Regions from separate parts of the Enterobacter sp. ECC-175 genome, predicted to be linked through region 2. Evidence: predicted binding sites of a transcription regulator. Region 2 holds the regulator's gene; the other holds the start of a gene.

Region 1 (8,275 bases), 1.6 Mb from region 2:
GCCCAGCCAGATGCTGTTCGGCGCGGCCGGGTAAAAAGCCGGGATGAAGCGGGTCCAGCGAACGGTAGTAGGGAATCCGCAGCGTCGGCGTATCGTTTTGCCACTGTCCGCCCAGAAACGGATGCAGCAGCACGCGTAAATCGTCGGGCGCAAGCTGGGCCAGCTCAAGAGCGTTATGCTGCTGCCCGCTCCTTAAGGCCTCTTCCATCATCGTATTGCGCAGGGAATCCGGCGTAACGTGAAACGTCAATTCACCGCGCTTGCCGCGGCCTGACCGCGCGCGCCAGCTGAGCCATCCCGCCTCCTGGGCCTGGCGCAGGAGCGTGCGCACGTGTCGCTCGCTGCAAAAGCAGCGGTCGGCAAGTTCGGCGACGGTGACCTGCTGCGTCGCACCGGCAGAAGGATGCCAAAGGCGCTGGTACTGATTAAGGCGGTTAAGCTGACGCATAATAAACCCGGAACAATAATCATCATCTATTCACTATTACTTCCGTATATCTCACGTAATACTGATGCACAAGTTAACCGCATCACACTTCAGGAGTATTTATGGCCCGGCTCGCTGCATTTGATATGGACGGTACGCTGCTAATGCCGGATCACCGCTTAGGCGATAAAACCCTGGCCACCCTGAAGCGGCTGCGCGAGCGCGACGTTACCCTGACGTTTGCTACGGGGCGCCACGAGCTGGAGATGCGTCATTTGCTGGGCGCGCTTTCTCTGGACGCGTATTTGATCACCGGCAACGGCACGCGCATTCACTCCGTTGAAGGGGACGTGCTGCATCGCGAGGATCTCAACCCGGAAGTGGCGGATATCGTTCTCCACAGCGCCTGGGATACGCAGGCCAGCGTCCACGTTTTCAATGACGGCGGCTGGTTTACCGGCCGGGAAATCCCTGAGCTTTTGCACGCGCACGTCTACAGCGGTTTTAAATATCAGCTTATCGACCTGCGCCGTCTCCCCGCCCATGCGGTGACCAAAATCTGTTTCTGCGGCGATCGTGATGATTTGTGCCGTTTACGCATCCAGCTAAACGAAGCGCTGGGCAACCGTGCGCATCTGACGTTCTCGGCGGTGGATTGTCTGGAAGTGCTGCCGGTAGGGTGCAATAAAGGATCGGCCCTCGCGGTGTTGAGCGACCATCTCGGCTTCACCATGCAGGACTGTATGGCGTTTGGCGACGCGATGAACGACCGCGAGATGCTCGGCAGCGTCGGTCGCGGTCTGATCATGGGTAATGCGATGCCGCAGCTCATTGCGGAGCTGCCTCATCTTCCGGTTATTGGACACTGCCGTAATGAAGCGGTGTCCCATTTTTTGACACATTGGCTGGACAACAACAACCTCCCGTATTCCCCCGAATAGTGAGATCCTTCCAGCAAGCCAGGCTTCTGCCTGGCTTTTTTTTATTTCACCAGCTCGGCAATCTCCGCTTTCCACGGGGCAATGTCGCCAATATTGGCCTTCACCCATTCAGCGTTGTAATAGGTATCCAGATAGCGCTCGCCGCTGTCGCACAGCAGGGTAACGATCGAGCCCGTGCGGCCCTCTTCGCGCATCCGGGCGGCCAACTGCAGCGCGCCCCACATGTTAGTACCGGTGGATGCTCCCACCTTGCGGCCCAGCTGCGTTTCCAGCCAGTGTGCCGTAGCGACGCTGGCGGCGTCCGGCACGCGGAGCATTTCGTCTACCACGTCAGGAATAAAAGACGGCTCCACGCGCGGGCGACCAATTCCTTCAATTTTACTCCCCACGGGGCTGCGCAGGCCCGCATCGCGGGTTTGCCAGTAGTCGAGGAACACGGAGTTCTGCGGGTCAACCACCATCAGCTGGGTATCGTACCCCTGGCAGCGAATGTAGCGGCCGATGGTGGCCGACGTTCCGCCCGTCCCCGCGCTCATCACCACGTAAGACGGAACGGGATGCGGCTCGTGGGTCATCTGGCGGAAAATACTGTCCGCGATGTTGTTATTGCCGCGCCAGTCGGTCGCGCGTTCGGCAAAGGTGAACTGGTCCATGTAGTGGCCGCGAAGCTCGCGGGCCAGCATTTCGGAAGCGGCGTAGATTTCACAGGCGCTTTCCACGAAGTGGCAGCGTCCGCCGTAAAATTCAATCTGCTCGATTTTGCGTTTTGCCGTGCAGGAAGGCATCACGGCGATGAACGGCAGGCCCAGCAGGCGGGCAAAATAGGCTTCGGAGACGGCGGTCGAGCCGGATGACGATTCAATAATCGTCGTGCCCTCGTTAATCCAGCCGTTGCACAATCCGTACAGAAACAGGGACCGAGCAAGGCGATGCTTCAGGCTGCCGGTAGGATGCGTGCTCTCATCCTTCAGATAGAGCTGAATGCCGGGAAATCCAGGCAGGGCAAGGCGAATGAGATGGGTATCTGCTGAACGCTGATAGTCGGCATTTATCTCGCTGATGGCATGTTTAACCCAGGTGGTATTCATCGTAATTATCCGTTTGTCATTTTGTGCCCAGCATAGCGAATAGCACAGAAAAAATTGTTGCTATCTGGCCTTTAAAATAGAATTAAGGGAGAAAAATTTTCTCTGTGAGGTGAGCATGTTAGATAAAATTGACCGCAAGCTGCTTTCACTCCTGCAAAACGACTGCACCCTCTCTTTGCAGGCGCTGGCAGATGCCGTTAATCTGACCACCACGCCGTGCTGGAAGCGCCTGAAAAAGCTGGAAGACGACGGCATTCTGCTGGGGCGCGTCGCGCTGTTAGATCCCGAAAAGCTGGGGCTTGGGCTGACGGCCTTTGTTCTGATAAAAACGCAGCACCACAGCAGCGAATGGTACTGCCGCTTCGTTACCCAGGTTTCAGAGATGCCCGAGGTGCTCGGCTTCTGGCGCATGGCGGGAGAATACGACTATCTGATGCGCGTTCAGGTGGCGGATATGAAGCGTTACGATGATTTCTACAAGCGGCTGGTCAACAGCGTCCCGGGCTTATCGGACGTCACCTCGAGTTTCGCGATGGAACAGATTAAATACACCACTGCATTACCCATTGAATAACCAAGTAAAATACCTTCAGGAAAAGACCGCGTGCGATTATTTGCCCAATTAAGCTGGTACTTTCGTCGGGAATGGCAACGCTATCTCGGCGCAGTATTCCTGCTTATTATCATTGCCATTCTGCAGCTGATCCCACCCAAGGTGGTCGGGTACGTCGTGGATGGCGTTACGGAACAGCATTACACCGCCGCACGGGTGTGGATGTGGATTGGAACGCTGGTGCTCACTGCCGTCGTCGTCTACCTGCTGCGCTACGTCTGGCGCGTCCTGCTGTTTGGCGCGTCCTATCAGCTGGCCGTTGAGCTTAGGGAAGATTTCTACCGCCAGCTGAGCCGCCAGCATCCGGAATTTTATCTGCGCCACCGCACCGGGGATCTGATTGCCCGCGCGACCAACGACGTAGATCGCGTGGTGTTTGCCGCAGGGGAAGGGGTGCTCACGCTGGTGGACTCGCTGGTGATGGGCTGTGCGGTGCTGATCGTCATGTCTACACAGATAAGCTGGCAGCTGACGCTGCTGGCGCTGCTGCCGATGCCGATCATGGCCCTGGCGATTAACCGCTTTGGCGAACAGCTGCACGAGCGCTTCAAGCTGGCGCAGGCGGCGTTTTCGTCGCTGAACGATCGCACGCAGGAGAGCATGACCAGCATCCGCATGATTAAGGCGTTTGGTCTGGAAGACCGTCAATCCTCGCTGTTTGCCGCAGATGCGGCGGATACCGGCGCGAAAAACATGCGCGTAGCGCGTATCGACGCCCGTTTCGACCCGACGATCTATATCGCCATCGGGATGGCAAACCTGCTGGCCGTTGGCGGCGGAAGCTGGATGGTCGTGCGGGGCACGATGACGCTCGGCCAGCTGACCAGCTTCGCGATGTACCTTGGGCTCATGATTTGGCCGATGCTGGCGCTGGCCTGGATGTTTAACATCGTCGAGCGCGGCAGCGCCGCCTACAGCCGCATCCGCGCGATGCTGGCCGAGGCGCCGGTAGTCAACGACGGCACCAGGCCGGTACCTGAAGGCCGCGGGGTGATTGAGGCGTCTGTTCGCGAGTTTGTCTACCCGCAGGCGGAGCGGCCGGTGCTGGAAAACGTCAACTTCACGCTGCAGCCAGGACAAATGCTGGGGATCTGCGGCCCGACGGGGGCGGGGAAAAGCACCGTTCTGTCGCTGCTCCAGCGCCACTTTGACGTCACCCAGGGCGATATCCGCTTCCACGATATTCCGCTCGCCGAGCTGCTGCTGGACGACTGGCGCAGCCGCCTGGCGGTCGTTAGCCAGACGCCGTTTTTATTCTCCGATACCATCGCCAACAACATCGCGCTGGGCTGCCCGGCAGCAACCCAGGAGGAGATTGAACACGTGGCGCGCTTAGCCAGCGTCCACGAGGATATTTTGCGGCTGCCGCAGGGCTATGAAACGGAAGTGGGCGAGCGCGGCGTAATGCTGTCCGGCGGGCAAAAACAGCGCATCTCCATTGCGCGCGCGCTGCTGCTGAACGCTGAAATCCTGATCCTGGACGACGCGCTTTCTGCCGTCGACGGCCGCACCGAGCACCAGATCTTGCATAACCTGCGCCAGTGGGGCGAGGGGCGCACGGTGATCATCAGCGCCCACCGTCTTTCTGCGCTGACGGAGGCCAATGAAATTTTAGTGCTTCAGCACGGGCATATTGCCCAGCGCGGCCAGCACGAGCAGCTTGCCGATCGGCCGGGCTGGTATCGCGATATGTACCGCTACCAGCAGCTCGAAGCAGCGCTGGATGATGCTCCGGAGCAGGGGCAGGAGGCGAAAGATGCGTAATTTTGGACAGCTGTGGCCAACGCTCAAGCGCCTGCTGGCGTACGGCTCCCCCTGGCGCAAGCCGCTGTCGATTGCCGTGCTTCTGCTGTGGATCGCGGCGATTGCCGAAGTGAGCGGCCCGCTGCTCATTAGCTACTTCATCGACAATATGGTGGCGAAGAGCTATATGCCGCTGGGGCTGGTGGCCGGGCTTGGCGTCGCCTATGTGGGGCTGCAAATCACCGCGGCCTCGCTGCACTACGCCCAGTCTCTGCTCTTTAACCGGGCGGCCGTTGGCGTGGTACAGCAGCTGCGAACGGACGTGATGGATGCGGCGCTGCGCCAGCCGCTCAGCGAGTTCGATACCCAGCCGGTCGGGCAGGTGATTTCTCGCGTCACTAACGATACCGAGGTGATTCGCGATCTTTACGTCACCGTCGTCGCCACCGTGCTGCGCAGCGCGGCGCTGATTGGTGCGATGCTGGTGGCGATGTTCAGCCTTGACTGGCGCATGGCGCTGGTGGCCATCACCATCTTCCCGGCGGTGCTGATCGTGATGGTGATTTACCAGCGCTACAGCACGCCGATCGTTCGCCGCGTGCGCGCCTATCTGGCGGACATCAACGACGGCTTCAACGAAGTGATTAACGGCATGAGCGTGATCCAGCAGTTCCGCCAGCAGGCGCGGTTTGGCGAACGCATGGGCGAAGCCAGCCGCTCGCACTATATGGCGCGCATGCAAACCCTGCGCCTTGACGGCTTTCTGCTGCGTCCGCTATTAAGCCTCTTCTCCGCACTGGTGCTGTGCGGGCTGCTGATGCTGTTTGGCCTGACGACGCGCGGCACTATTGAAGTGGGCGTGCTGTACGCGTTCATCAGCTATCTTGGGCGGCTTAACGAGCCGCTGATCGAGCTAACAACCCAGCAGTCGATGCTGCAGCAGGCGGTGGTAGCCGGGGAGCGCGTGTTCGAACTGATGGACCGGCCGCGGCAGACCTACGGCAGCGACGAGCGCCCTCTGCAAAGCGGCAGCATCGCGTTCGATGACGTCTCATTTGCCTATCGTGAAGACCGGCTGGTGCTGCAGAATATTAACCTCGAGGTTCCGTCGCGCGGCTTTGTGGCCCTTGTCGGGCACACCGGCAGCGGCAAAAGTACGCTCGCCAGCCTGCTGATGGGCTACTACCCGTTAACGCAGGGGGAAATCCGCCTGGACGGCCGTCCGCTCGCCTCGCTCAGCCATGGCGTGCTGCGCAAAGGCGTGGCGATGGTGCAGCAAGATCCTGTCGTGCTCGCGGATACGTTCTATGCCAACGTCACGCTGGGCCGTCCGTACACCCAGGAGCAGGTGTGGGACGTGCTGGAAAAAGTGCAGCTGGCGGAGCTGGCGCGCGGGTTCAGCGACGGGATCAATACGAAGCTGGGCGAGCAGGGGAATAACCTCTCCGTCGGCCAAAAGCAGCTTCTGGCGCTGGCGCGCGTGCTGATTGAGACGCCGCAGGTGCTGATCCTGGATGAAGCGACGGCCAGCATCGACTCCGGCACGGAGCAGGCCATCCAGCAGGCGCTGGCCGCCGTTCGCGACCATACGACGCTGGTGGTAATTGCCCACCGCCTTTCCACGATCGTTGAGGCAGACACCATTCTGGTGCTGCATCGCGGACAGGCCGTCGAGCGCGGGACGCACAAACAGCTGCTGGAGGCTAAAGGCCGCTACTGGCAGATGTATCAGCTCCAGCTGGCGGGCGAAGAGCTGGCCGCCAGCGCGCGCGAAGAAGAGACCCTTAGCGCCTGATGCACTAAAAGCAGGCAATGCGCTGACCCTCGTCGCTGTTGGTGCAAAACGGAAACGCGCCATGCACTGCCATGGTGCGTTTTTTTTTCGCCCGACGTTTCCTTCCCGCGCATTTACGCGCGTTCAACCGCGTATTCCCACTTTTCTCTTTTCTGGCACACCGCTTGCAATAGCTTCTTCGTGTGAGCTGCGGCCATTGGCAAATTCTGACTGGAGAGGATTTATGAAGCTGGTTACGGTGATTATTAAACCATTCAAACTTGAAGACGTGCGTGAAGCGCTCTCTTCCATGGGCATTCAGGGCCTGACGGTCACCGAAGTGAAAGGCTTTGGTCGTCAGAAGGGGCATGCCGAGCTCTATCGTGGAGCGGAGTACAGCGTCAACTTTCTGCCGAAAGTGAAAATAGACGTCGCGATTGCCGACGATCAGCTCGATGAGGTCGTTGATGCGGTGAGCAAAGCGGCCTATACCGGAAAAATTGGCGACGGCAAAATTTTCGTTGCCGAACTGCAGCGCGTCATTCGCATCCGTACCGGCGAATCTGACGAAGCGGCACTGTAAATAACGCCTGGCACACAGTGATAGGGATCGAGAAAATGAAGATAGCAAAAATGAAAACAGGTCTGGCATCGTTGGCGCTGCTGCCGGGTGTGGCGATGGCTGCCCCTACGGTAGCGGATAAAGCCGACAACGCGTTTATGATGATCTGCACCGCCCTGGTGCTGTTCATGACTATCCCGGGCATTGCGCTGTTTTACGGCGGCCTGATCCGCGGTAAAAACGTGCTGTCCATGTTGACCCAGGTTGCCGTGACCTTCGCGCTGGTCTGCGTGCTGTGGGTGGTGTACGGCTATTCGCTGGCCTTCGGGGAAGGCAACGCCTTCTTCGGCAACTTTAACTGGGCGATGCTCAAAAACATCGAATTGACCGCGCTGATGGGGAGCTTCTACCAGTACATCCACGTCGCGTTTCAGGGCTCGTTCGCCTGTATCACCGTGGGGCTGATCGTCGGCGCGCTGGCGGAGCGCATCCGCTTCTCGGCGGTGCTGATTTTCGTGGTGGTCTGGCTGACTCTCTCTTACGTACCGATTGCGCACATGGTCTGGGGCGGCGGCCTGCTGGCGTCACACGGTGCGCTGGACTTTGCGGGCGGTACCGTTGTCCACATTAACGCCGCGGTGGCGGGCCTGGTAGGCGCCTACCTGATCGGCAAGCGCGTGGGCTTTGGCAAAGAGGCGTTCAAACCGCATAACCTGCCGATGGTGTTTACCGGTACGGCGATCCTCTACTTCGGCTGGTTTGGCTTCAACGCGGGCTCTGCCAGCGCGGCGAACGAAATCGCGGCTCTGGCTTTCGTTAACACCGTTGTTGCCACGGCGGGGGCCATCCTCTCCTGGGTATTTGGCGAGTGGGCCGTTCGCGGCAAGCCGTCGCTGCTGGGCGCCTGTTCCGGTGCGATTGCCGGCCTGGTCGGGATCACGCCAGCCTGTGGTTATGTGGGCGTGGGCGGCGCGTTGCTCGTCGGTCTGGTCGCCGGTCTGGCGGGCCTGTGGGGCGTTACCGCGCTGAAGCGCGTGCTGCGCGTTGACGACCCTTGCGACGTATTCGGCGTCCACGGCGTTTGTGGGATCGTCGGCTGTATTATGACGGGCATCTTCGCGGCGAAA
Region 2 (8,275 bases):
ACCATTGAACAGTGCGATCCAGGTAACCGTGATGGCAAATACCACGCTTTTAATCAGGCAGTTAATCAGGTCCATCCGCAGGTCGATAGCGTCCTGCATGGCGGACCAGAAGAACCCGGCATCAATACCTTTCCAGTGAACGCCCACCAGCGAGCCGCCCCAGATACCGACGGCCACAAAGAGGATCGTCAGCAGCGGCAGCGAGATAACTCCGGCCCAGAAGCGCGGTGAGATCACGCGTCGCAGCGGGTCGACGGCCATCATCTCCATGCTGGAAAGCTGCTCGGTCGCACGCATCAGGCCAATTTCCGCCGTTAACGCCGACCCTGCCCGCCCGGCAAACAGCAGCGCGGCGACCACCGGCCCCAGCTCGCGCAGGAGAGAGAGCGACACCAGCATGCCGAGGCTGGTCTCAGCGCTGTAGGTCGTCAGGACAAGGTAGCCCTGCAGCCCCAGCACCATACCAATGAATAGCCCCGAAACGATGATAATCACCATCGACAGCACGCCGACGTTATAGAGCTGACGCACCAGCAAAGGCGCATGCTTGCGGAATTCCGGTTTACCGACCAGCGCGTTGAACAACATCAATCCGGCTCGCCCGAACGTCCTGATGGTTTTTATGCCACGGTGTCCAAGAGCGGCCAACGCATTTAACAGCATGAGTGGCTTAACTCCCTATTCCCAGTAAATCGTCGCGATAGTCGCCGGAAGGATAGCGGAACGGTACGGGACCATCCGCAATGCCGTCCAGGAACTGCCGCACGCGCGGATCGCCATTTTCCTGCAGCGCCTGAGCGCTCCCGTGCGCGACGATCTTTTTATCTGCCACAATGTAGGCGTAATCTGCGATGCTCAACACTTCCGGCACATCGTGAGAGACCACGACGCACGTCACGCCAAGCGCGCTGTTTAGCTCAGAAATTAACTTGACCAGAACGCCCATGGTGATCGGGTCTTGTCCGACGAACGGTTCGTCAAACATGATTAAATCCGGCTCTAACGCGATTGCACGCGCCAGCGCCGCGCGGCGGGCCATACCGCCAGAAAGCTCAGACGGCATCAGCTTTGCCGCGCCCCGCAGGCCAACCGCTTCGAGCTTCATCATCACCGTGCTTTTCAGCAGCGCCGGCGGCAAGCGGGTATGCTCGCGCAGCGGATAAGCCACGTTGTCAAAGACGTTCATATCGGTGAACAGCGCCCCGGACTGAAAAAGCATACTCATGCGTTTGCGCACAGTATACAGGCGCGAGCGGGACATCTTCGGCACGTCTTCACCGTCGAAGAGAATTTCGCCGCTATCGGGGGGAATTTGACCACCAATAAGGCGTAGCAGCGTTGTTTTACCGATCCCTGATGGCCCCATGATGGCAGTGATCTTGCCACGGGGAACGGTCAACGAAATATCATCAAATATCAATCGGTTGCCGCGAGAAAAGCTGACACCACGGACATCGACCAAATTCGCCGTCGTTTGGCTCATTTATGGTTCCTTTCTTACCAGGTACACGTTAAGCATGGCGCTTAATTCAGCCCTAAACCCGATATTTTTACAGAATAATCACTATCGAGGTTAGCGAAAGCTGGCATTTGTTTTACTTTTCCGGCGCATAAAGTCAAAATTAGGAATTCGTTACGTTCAGACTGTATGCAGCGCCACACATTCAGCGTGGTGGACCGGCGAGTATACCTGAAGAAAGGACTTTTGATGCTTTTAGCGACAGCACTGTTAATAATCGGTTTACTTTTAGTGGTCTACAGTGCTGACCGTTTAGTATTTGCTGCATCCATATTGTGCCGCCTGATCGGTATGCCGCCCATGATTATTGGCATGACGGTCGTCAGCGTGGGAACCTCTCTTCCCGAAATCATTGTGTCAGTGTCGGCTTCGCTTCATGGCCAGGTCGATCTCGCTATTGGTACCGGGCTCGGCTCTAACATCGTCAATATTCTGCTCATTTTAGGCCTGGCGGCGCTGCTGCATCCATTTCGCGTACATTCTGATGTTCTGCGCCGAGAATTGCCGCTAATGTTGATCGTAAGCCTGCTGGCGGGCTGCGTATTGTATGATGGCGTGCTTAGCGTTGGGGATGGCATTTTCCTGCTGGCGCTGGCCGTGGTTTGGCTGTTTTACAGCGTTAAGATAGCGAGCCTGGCTGAAAAACAGGGCAGCGATAGCCTCACGCGCGAACATGTGGCGGAGCTCCCGCGAGAAGGAACATTGCCCGTTGCCCTGCTCTGGCTCGGCGTCGCGCTAATTATTATGCCGATGGCAACGCGAATGGTGGTGGATAACGCCACGGTGCTGGCGAACTACTTCGCGATGAGCGAGCTGACGATTGGCCTGACGGTTATCGCCATCGGCACTAGCCTGCCGGAGCTTGCTACCGCCATCGCGGGCGCGCGCAAGGGCGAAGACGATATCGCCATTGGCACCATTATCGGCTCCAACATTTTCAACATTGCCATCGTGACGGGCCTCCCTGCCCTGATATCGCCAGGCGCGTTTAATCCGCTGGCTTTCTCACGCGACTACGGGGTGATGCTGCTGGTCAGCGTGATTTTCGCCCTGCTCTGCTGGCGGCGTAAAAGACAGATCGGCAAAGGCGCGGGCGCGCTGCTGACGGGTGGTTTTATCGTATGGATGGCGATGCTCTACTGGCTTTCGCCTCTTCTCTCTGGGTAAACGGAAACGCATTATGTCGCAAATAGAATTGCAGCCGGGTTTTGACTTTCAGAAAGCGGGAAAAAACGTTCTGGAGATTGAACGTGAAGGTCTGGCGCAGTTAGATCAGTATATTAATCAGGATTTCAGCCTGGCCTGTGAGAAGATATTCCACTGTGCGGGTAAAGTCGTGGTGATGGGGATGGGGAAATCCGGCCACATTGGACGCAAAATGGCGGCCACCTTCGCCAGCACGGGGACTTCGTCGTTTTTCGTTCACCCTGGTGAAGCCGCGCACGGCGATCTGGGAATGGTGACGCCTCAGGATGTGGTTATTGCCCTGTCAAACTCCGGCGAGTCCAACGAAATACTGGCGCTGATCCCAGTCCTGAAGCGGCTGCATGTTCCGCTGATTTGCATGACCAGCCGCCCGGAAAGCAGCATGGCGCGCGCGGCGGATATCCATCTTTGCGTCAAAGTGCCGAAGGAAGCCTGTCCGCTGGGCCTGGCTCCTACCTCCAGTACCACCGCCGCGCTGGTCATGGGCGATGCACTCGCCGTCGCGCTGCTGGAGGCCCGTGGCTTCACTCCCGAAGATTTCGCGCTTTCCCATCCCGGCGGCGCGCTTGGGCGCAAGCTGCTGCTGCGGGTTAACGATATTATGCACACGGGCGATGAGATCCCTCACGTCAGCAAAGAGGCCTCCCTGCGCGATGCGCTGCTGGAGATCACCCGTAAAAATCTGGGCATGACGGTAATCTGCGACGACCTGATGAAAATCCAGGGCATTTTCACCGATGGCGATCTGCGCCGCGTGTTCGATATGGGCGTTGACGTGCGTACGCTAGGCATCGCCGACGTCATGACATCCGGCGGCATTCGCGTCCGCCCGGGTACGCTGGCCGTGGACGTGCTGAACCTGATGCAGTCCCGACATATCACCTCAGTGATGGTTGCCGATGGCGACCAACTGCTGGGTGTGGTACATATGCATGATCTGCTGCGCGCTGGCGTAGTGTAATGAAGGATAAGACAATGAGTAATGCGGGTGCATCCCTTGCAACCTGTTATGGTCCGGTCAGCGCGAGCATGATGGCAAAGGCGGAAAACATCCGTCTCTTGATCCTTGATGTGGATGGCGTGCTCTCCGATGGCCTGATTTATATGGGCAACAACGGCGAAGAGCTTAAAGCCTTCAACGTGCGCGACGGCTACGGCATTCGCTGTGCGCTCACGTCCGGTATCGAAGTTGCCATCATCACCGGACGAAAAGCTAAACTGGTAGAAGACCGCTGCGAAACGCTCGGCATTACCCATCTGTATCAGGGGCAATCTGACAAGATGGTCGCCTTCAGGGATTTGCTGGCAAAACTGGCTATTGCCCCGGAAAACGTGGCCTACGTGGGGGACGACCTCATCGACTGGCCGGTCATGGCAGAAGTGGGGCTGAGTATCGCCGTTGCCGACGCGCATCCGCTGCTGATCCCGCGGGCTGACTATGTTACCCACATTAACGGCGGGCGCGGTGCCGTACGGGAAGTCTGCGATCTGCTGCTGCTGGCGCAGGGCAAGCTTGATGAGGCCAAAGGGCAATCGATATGAGTAAAACCAGACGTTGGGTTATCATTCTGCTAACGCTTGTCGCACTGATACTGATTGGCGTCAATCTCGCTGACCGTGACGATAGCCAGACCGAAGTCGTCAACACCAGCGAGCCTACGTATAAAAGCGATCATAGCGACACCGTGGTCTACAGCCCGGAAGGTGCGCTGAACTATCGCCTGATTGCACAGCACGTTGAATATTTCTCGGATGACAGCGTTTCATGGTTTACGCAACCGATCATGACCACCTTTGATACCGATAAAGTCCCGACGTGGTCGATTAAGGCTGACAAAGCAAAATTAACGAATGACCGTATGCTTTATCTGTATGGCCATGTTGAAGTCAACGCCCTGACCCCTGACGCACAACTGCGCAAAATCACGACGGATAACGCCCAGATTAACCTGGTGACTCAGGACGTGACGTCACAGGATCTGGTGACATTGTACGGCACCACATTTAATTCCAGCGGTATGAAAATGCGCGGGAACTTACGCAGCAAAAACGCCGAGCTGATTGAAAAGGTTAGAACCTCTTATGAAATTCAAAACAAACAAACTCAGCCTTAAAGTTGTTATTGCCAGCGCGCTGCTGGCGGCCAGCCTTCCCGCGCTTGCCGTGACGGGTGACACCGAACAGCCGATCCATATCGAATCCGACACGCAGTCGCTTGATATGCAGGGTAATGTCGTTACGTTCACCGGCAACGTTGTGATGACTCAGGGCACGATCAAAATCAACGCCGATAAAGTGGTGGTCACTCGCCCAGGCGGTGAACAGGGCAAAGAGATTATTGATGGCTACGGCAATCCGGCGACCTTCTACCAGATGCAGGATAACGGAAAGCCGGTCAAAGGCCGTGCCTCGCACATGCACTATGAGCTGGCGAAAGATCTCGTCATCCTAACCGGTAACGCCTATCTGGAACAGCTGGACAGCAATATTACCGGCGACAAGATCACCTACCTGGTGAAAGAGCAGAAAATGCAGGCCTCCAGCGAGAAAGGCAAACGCGTGACTACCGTGCTTGTTCCGTCTCAGCTGCAGGATAAAAGCCAGGCCCCGGCACAGAAGAAGAGTAACTAATTCGTTATGGCAACATTAACTGCTAAAAATCTCGCGAAGGCCTATAAGGGCCGCCGCGTCGTGGAAGATGTCAGTCTGACCGTGAATTCAGGCGAAATCGTCGGCCTGCTTGGCCCAAACGGTGCGGGTAAAACCACCACCTTTTACATGGTTGTGGGCATCGTGCCTCGCGATGCGGGCAATATCATCATCGATGATGAAGATATCAGCCTGCTGCCGCTGCACGCGCGCGCGCGTCGTGGCATAGGCTACCTGCCCCAGGAAGCGTCCATTTTCCGTCGCCTGAGCGTTTTCGATAACCTGATGGCCGTGCTCCAGATCCGTGACGATCTCACCAGCGAGCAGCGCACCGACCGCGCGAACGAGCTGATGGAAGAGTTCCACATCGAACACCTGCGCGACAGCCTCGGCCAGGCGCTCTCCGGCGGTGAACGCCGCCGCGTTGAGATTGCCCGCGCGCTGGCAGCCAACCCAAAATTCATTCTGCTGGATGAACCGTTTGCGGGCGTTGACCCGATTTCCGTCATCGATATCAAACGTATTATCGAGCATCTGCGCGACAGCGGGCTTGGCGTGCTGATCACCGACCACAACGTTCGCGAAACGCTGGCCGTTTGTGAACGTGCGTATATCGTGAGCCAGGGCCATTTGATTGCCCACGGTACGCCGCAGCAGATCCTTGAAGATGAGCATGTTAAGCGCGTCTACCTTGGGGAAGACTTCAGACTCTGATAGGGTAGAGGTAACGTAACGCCGGCGCGGAGAAAAATGCTCTGAATATGAAGCAAGGTTTGCAATTAAGGCTGAGCCAACAACTGGCGATGACGCCTCAGCTCCAGCAGGCAATCCGCCTGTTGCAGCTGTCCACGTTAGAACTCCAGCAGGAGCTCCAGCAGGCGCTGGACAGTAACCCGCTGCTGGAGCAAACCGATCTTCATGAAGAAGTAGACGCTCAGCAAACGCAGGATACCGAAACGCTCGACACCGCTGACGCCCTTGAGCAAAAAGAGATGCCGGATGAGCTTCCTCTCGATGCCAGCTGGGATGAAATCTACACTGCGGGTACCCCTTCAGGCACGCGCGCTGACTATCAGGATGACGAGCTGCCCGTTTATCAGGGGGAAACCACCCAGTCGCTACAGGATTACCTGATGTGGCAGGTGGAGCTGACGCCTTTCTCCGATACCGATCGCGCCATTGCGACCTCGATTGTCGACGCCGTTGATGACACCGGGTATTTAACCGTCACGCTGGACGATATTCTCGAAAGCATCGGTAACGACGAGATCGAACTCGAAGAGGTGGAAGCCGTTTTAAAACGCATTCAGCGCTTTGACCCGGTGGGCGTGGCGGCGAAAGATCTGCGCGACTGCCTGCTGATCCAGCTCTCCCAGTTCGACAAGGGCGTGCCCTGGATTGACGAAGCCCGCCTGATCATCAGCGAACATCTCGATCTGCTGGCTAACCACGATTTCCGCTCGCTCATGCGCGTAACGCGCCTCAAAGAAGAGGTGCTGAAGGAAGCGGTAAACCTGATCCAGTCGCTCGATCCGCGTCCCGGGCAGTCGATCCAGACCAGCGAACCGGAATACGTGATTCCGGACGTGCTGGTGAGAAAGCATAACGATAGATGGATCGTTGAACTCAATTCCGACAGCCTTCCTCGCCTGCAAATCAATCAGCAGTACGCCTCCCTGTGCACCAGCGCGCGTAACGATTCCGATAATCAATACATTCGCAGTAATTTACAGGAAGCACGATGGCTGATTAAAAGCCTTGAAAGCCGAAACGATACGCTGCTGCGCGTCAGCCGCTGCATTGTTGAACAGCAGCAGGCCTTCTTTGAACAAGGCGAAGAGTTTATGAAACCGATGGTGCTGGCCGATATCGCCCAGGCCGTCGAGATGCATGAATCAACCATTTCTCGCGTGACCACGCAAAAGTATTTGCACAGTCCGCGCGGCATATTTGAGCTTAAGTATTTCTTCTCCAGCCACGTGAACACCGAGGGCGGCGGCGAAGCCTCGTCAACGGCAATTCGCGCGCTGGTGAAGAAGTTGATCGCCGCGGAAAACCCCGCGAAGCCACTGAGCGACAGTAAGTTGACCACCCTGCTGTCCGACCAGGGTATTATGGTGGCACGACGTACCGTTGCGAAGTATCGAGAGTCTTTATCCATTCCGCCGTCAAACCAGCGTAAACAACTGGTGTGACACAACCGATAAGGAAGACACTATGCAGCTCAATATCACAGGACACAATGTCGAAATTACTGACGCCTTACGTGAGTTTTTGAACACGAAGTTCGCCAAGCTCGAGCAGTATTTCGAAAGGATCAATCAGGTCTATATTGTGTTAAAAGTGGAGAAAGTGACTCACATCTCGGATGCCACCCTGCACGTTAACGGGGGTGAACTTCATGCCAGTGCGGAAGGGCAAGACATGTACGCTGCTATCGACGGCTTGATTGACAAGCTTGCGCGACAGCTTAATAAACATAAAGATAAACTGAAACAACACTAATTGTCCGGGCAGTTAACGGGTGCAGGACGGCCTGTTGTGGAGCACAACGGGCCATTTGTACAGTTAGCGCTTAGGTGAAATTATGATGAACAACGATTCCGCTCTTCAACTGAGCAATGTCCTTAACCAGGAATGTACCCGCAGTGGCGTTCACTGCCAGAGCAAAAAACGTGCGCTGGAGATCATCAGTGAACTGGCCGCGAAACAGCTGGGCCTGCCGCCGCAGGTCGTGTTCGAAGCCATTCTGACCCGCGAAAAAATGGGCAGTACCGGCATCGGCAACGGCATTGCGATCCCCCACGGCAAACTGGAAGAAGACACCCTGCGTGCCGTCGGTGTTTTCGTGCAGCTCGAAACGCCAATCGCCTTCGACGCTATCGATAACCAGCCCGTCGA

What was found. The regulator sigma-54, encoded in region 2, starts transcription at its own class of promoters, with help from an activator protein. The targets are predictions, from matches to a motif close to GTTGGCACANNTTTCGCTNT.
Region 1: glnK (P-II family nitrogen regulator) is a predicted target of sigma-54. The motif match lies at 6,759-6,778, and genes of this name have one in related genera.

Annotation. Positions count from the first base shown of each region.
Region 1 is NZ_CP143776.1:1,644,085-1,652,359, forward strand. It holds gene V1599_RS07725 (SgrR family transcriptional regulator) at 1-448, opposite strand, end outside; gene cof (HMP-PP phosphatase) at 550-1,368, shown strand; gene V1599_RS07735 (PLP-dependent cysteine synthase family protein) at 1,410-2,456, opposite strand; gene V1599_RS07740 (Lrp/AsnC family transcriptional regulator) at 2,572-3,030, shown strand; gene V1599_RS07745 (SmdA family multidrug ABC transporter permease/ATP-binding protein) at 3,061-4,833, shown strand; gene V1599_RS07750 (SmdB family multidrug efflux ABC transporter permease/ATP-binding protein) at 4,826-6,607, shown strand; gene glnK (P-II family nitrogen regulator) at 6,831-7,169, shown strand; gene amtB (ammonium transporter AmtB) at 7,205-8,275, shown strand, end outside.
Region 2 is NZ_CP143776.1:42,094-50,368, forward strand. It holds gene mlaE (lipid asymmetry maintenance ABC transporter permease subunit MlaE) at 1-663, opposite strand, end outside; gene mlaF (phospholipid ABC transporter ATP-binding protein MlaF) at 671-1,483, opposite strand; gene V1599_RS00250 (calcium/sodium antiporter) at 1,709-2,686, shown strand; gene kdsD (arabinose-5-phosphate isomerase KdsD) at 2,700-3,686, shown strand; gene kdsC (3-deoxy-manno-octulosonate-8-phosphatase KdsC) at 3,701-4,267, shown strand; gene lptC (LPS export ABC transporter periplasmic protein LptC) at 4,264-4,839, shown strand; gene lptA (lipopolysaccharide ABC transporter substrate-binding protein LptA) at 4,808-5,356, shown strand; gene lptB (LPS export ABC transporter ATP-binding protein) at 5,363-6,088, shown strand; gene rpoN (RNA polymerase factor sigma-54) at 6,136-7,569, shown strand; gene hpf (ribosome hibernation promoting factor) at 7,592-7,879, shown strand; gene ptsN (PTS IIA-like nitrogen regulatory protein PtsN) at 7,962-8,275, shown strand, end outside.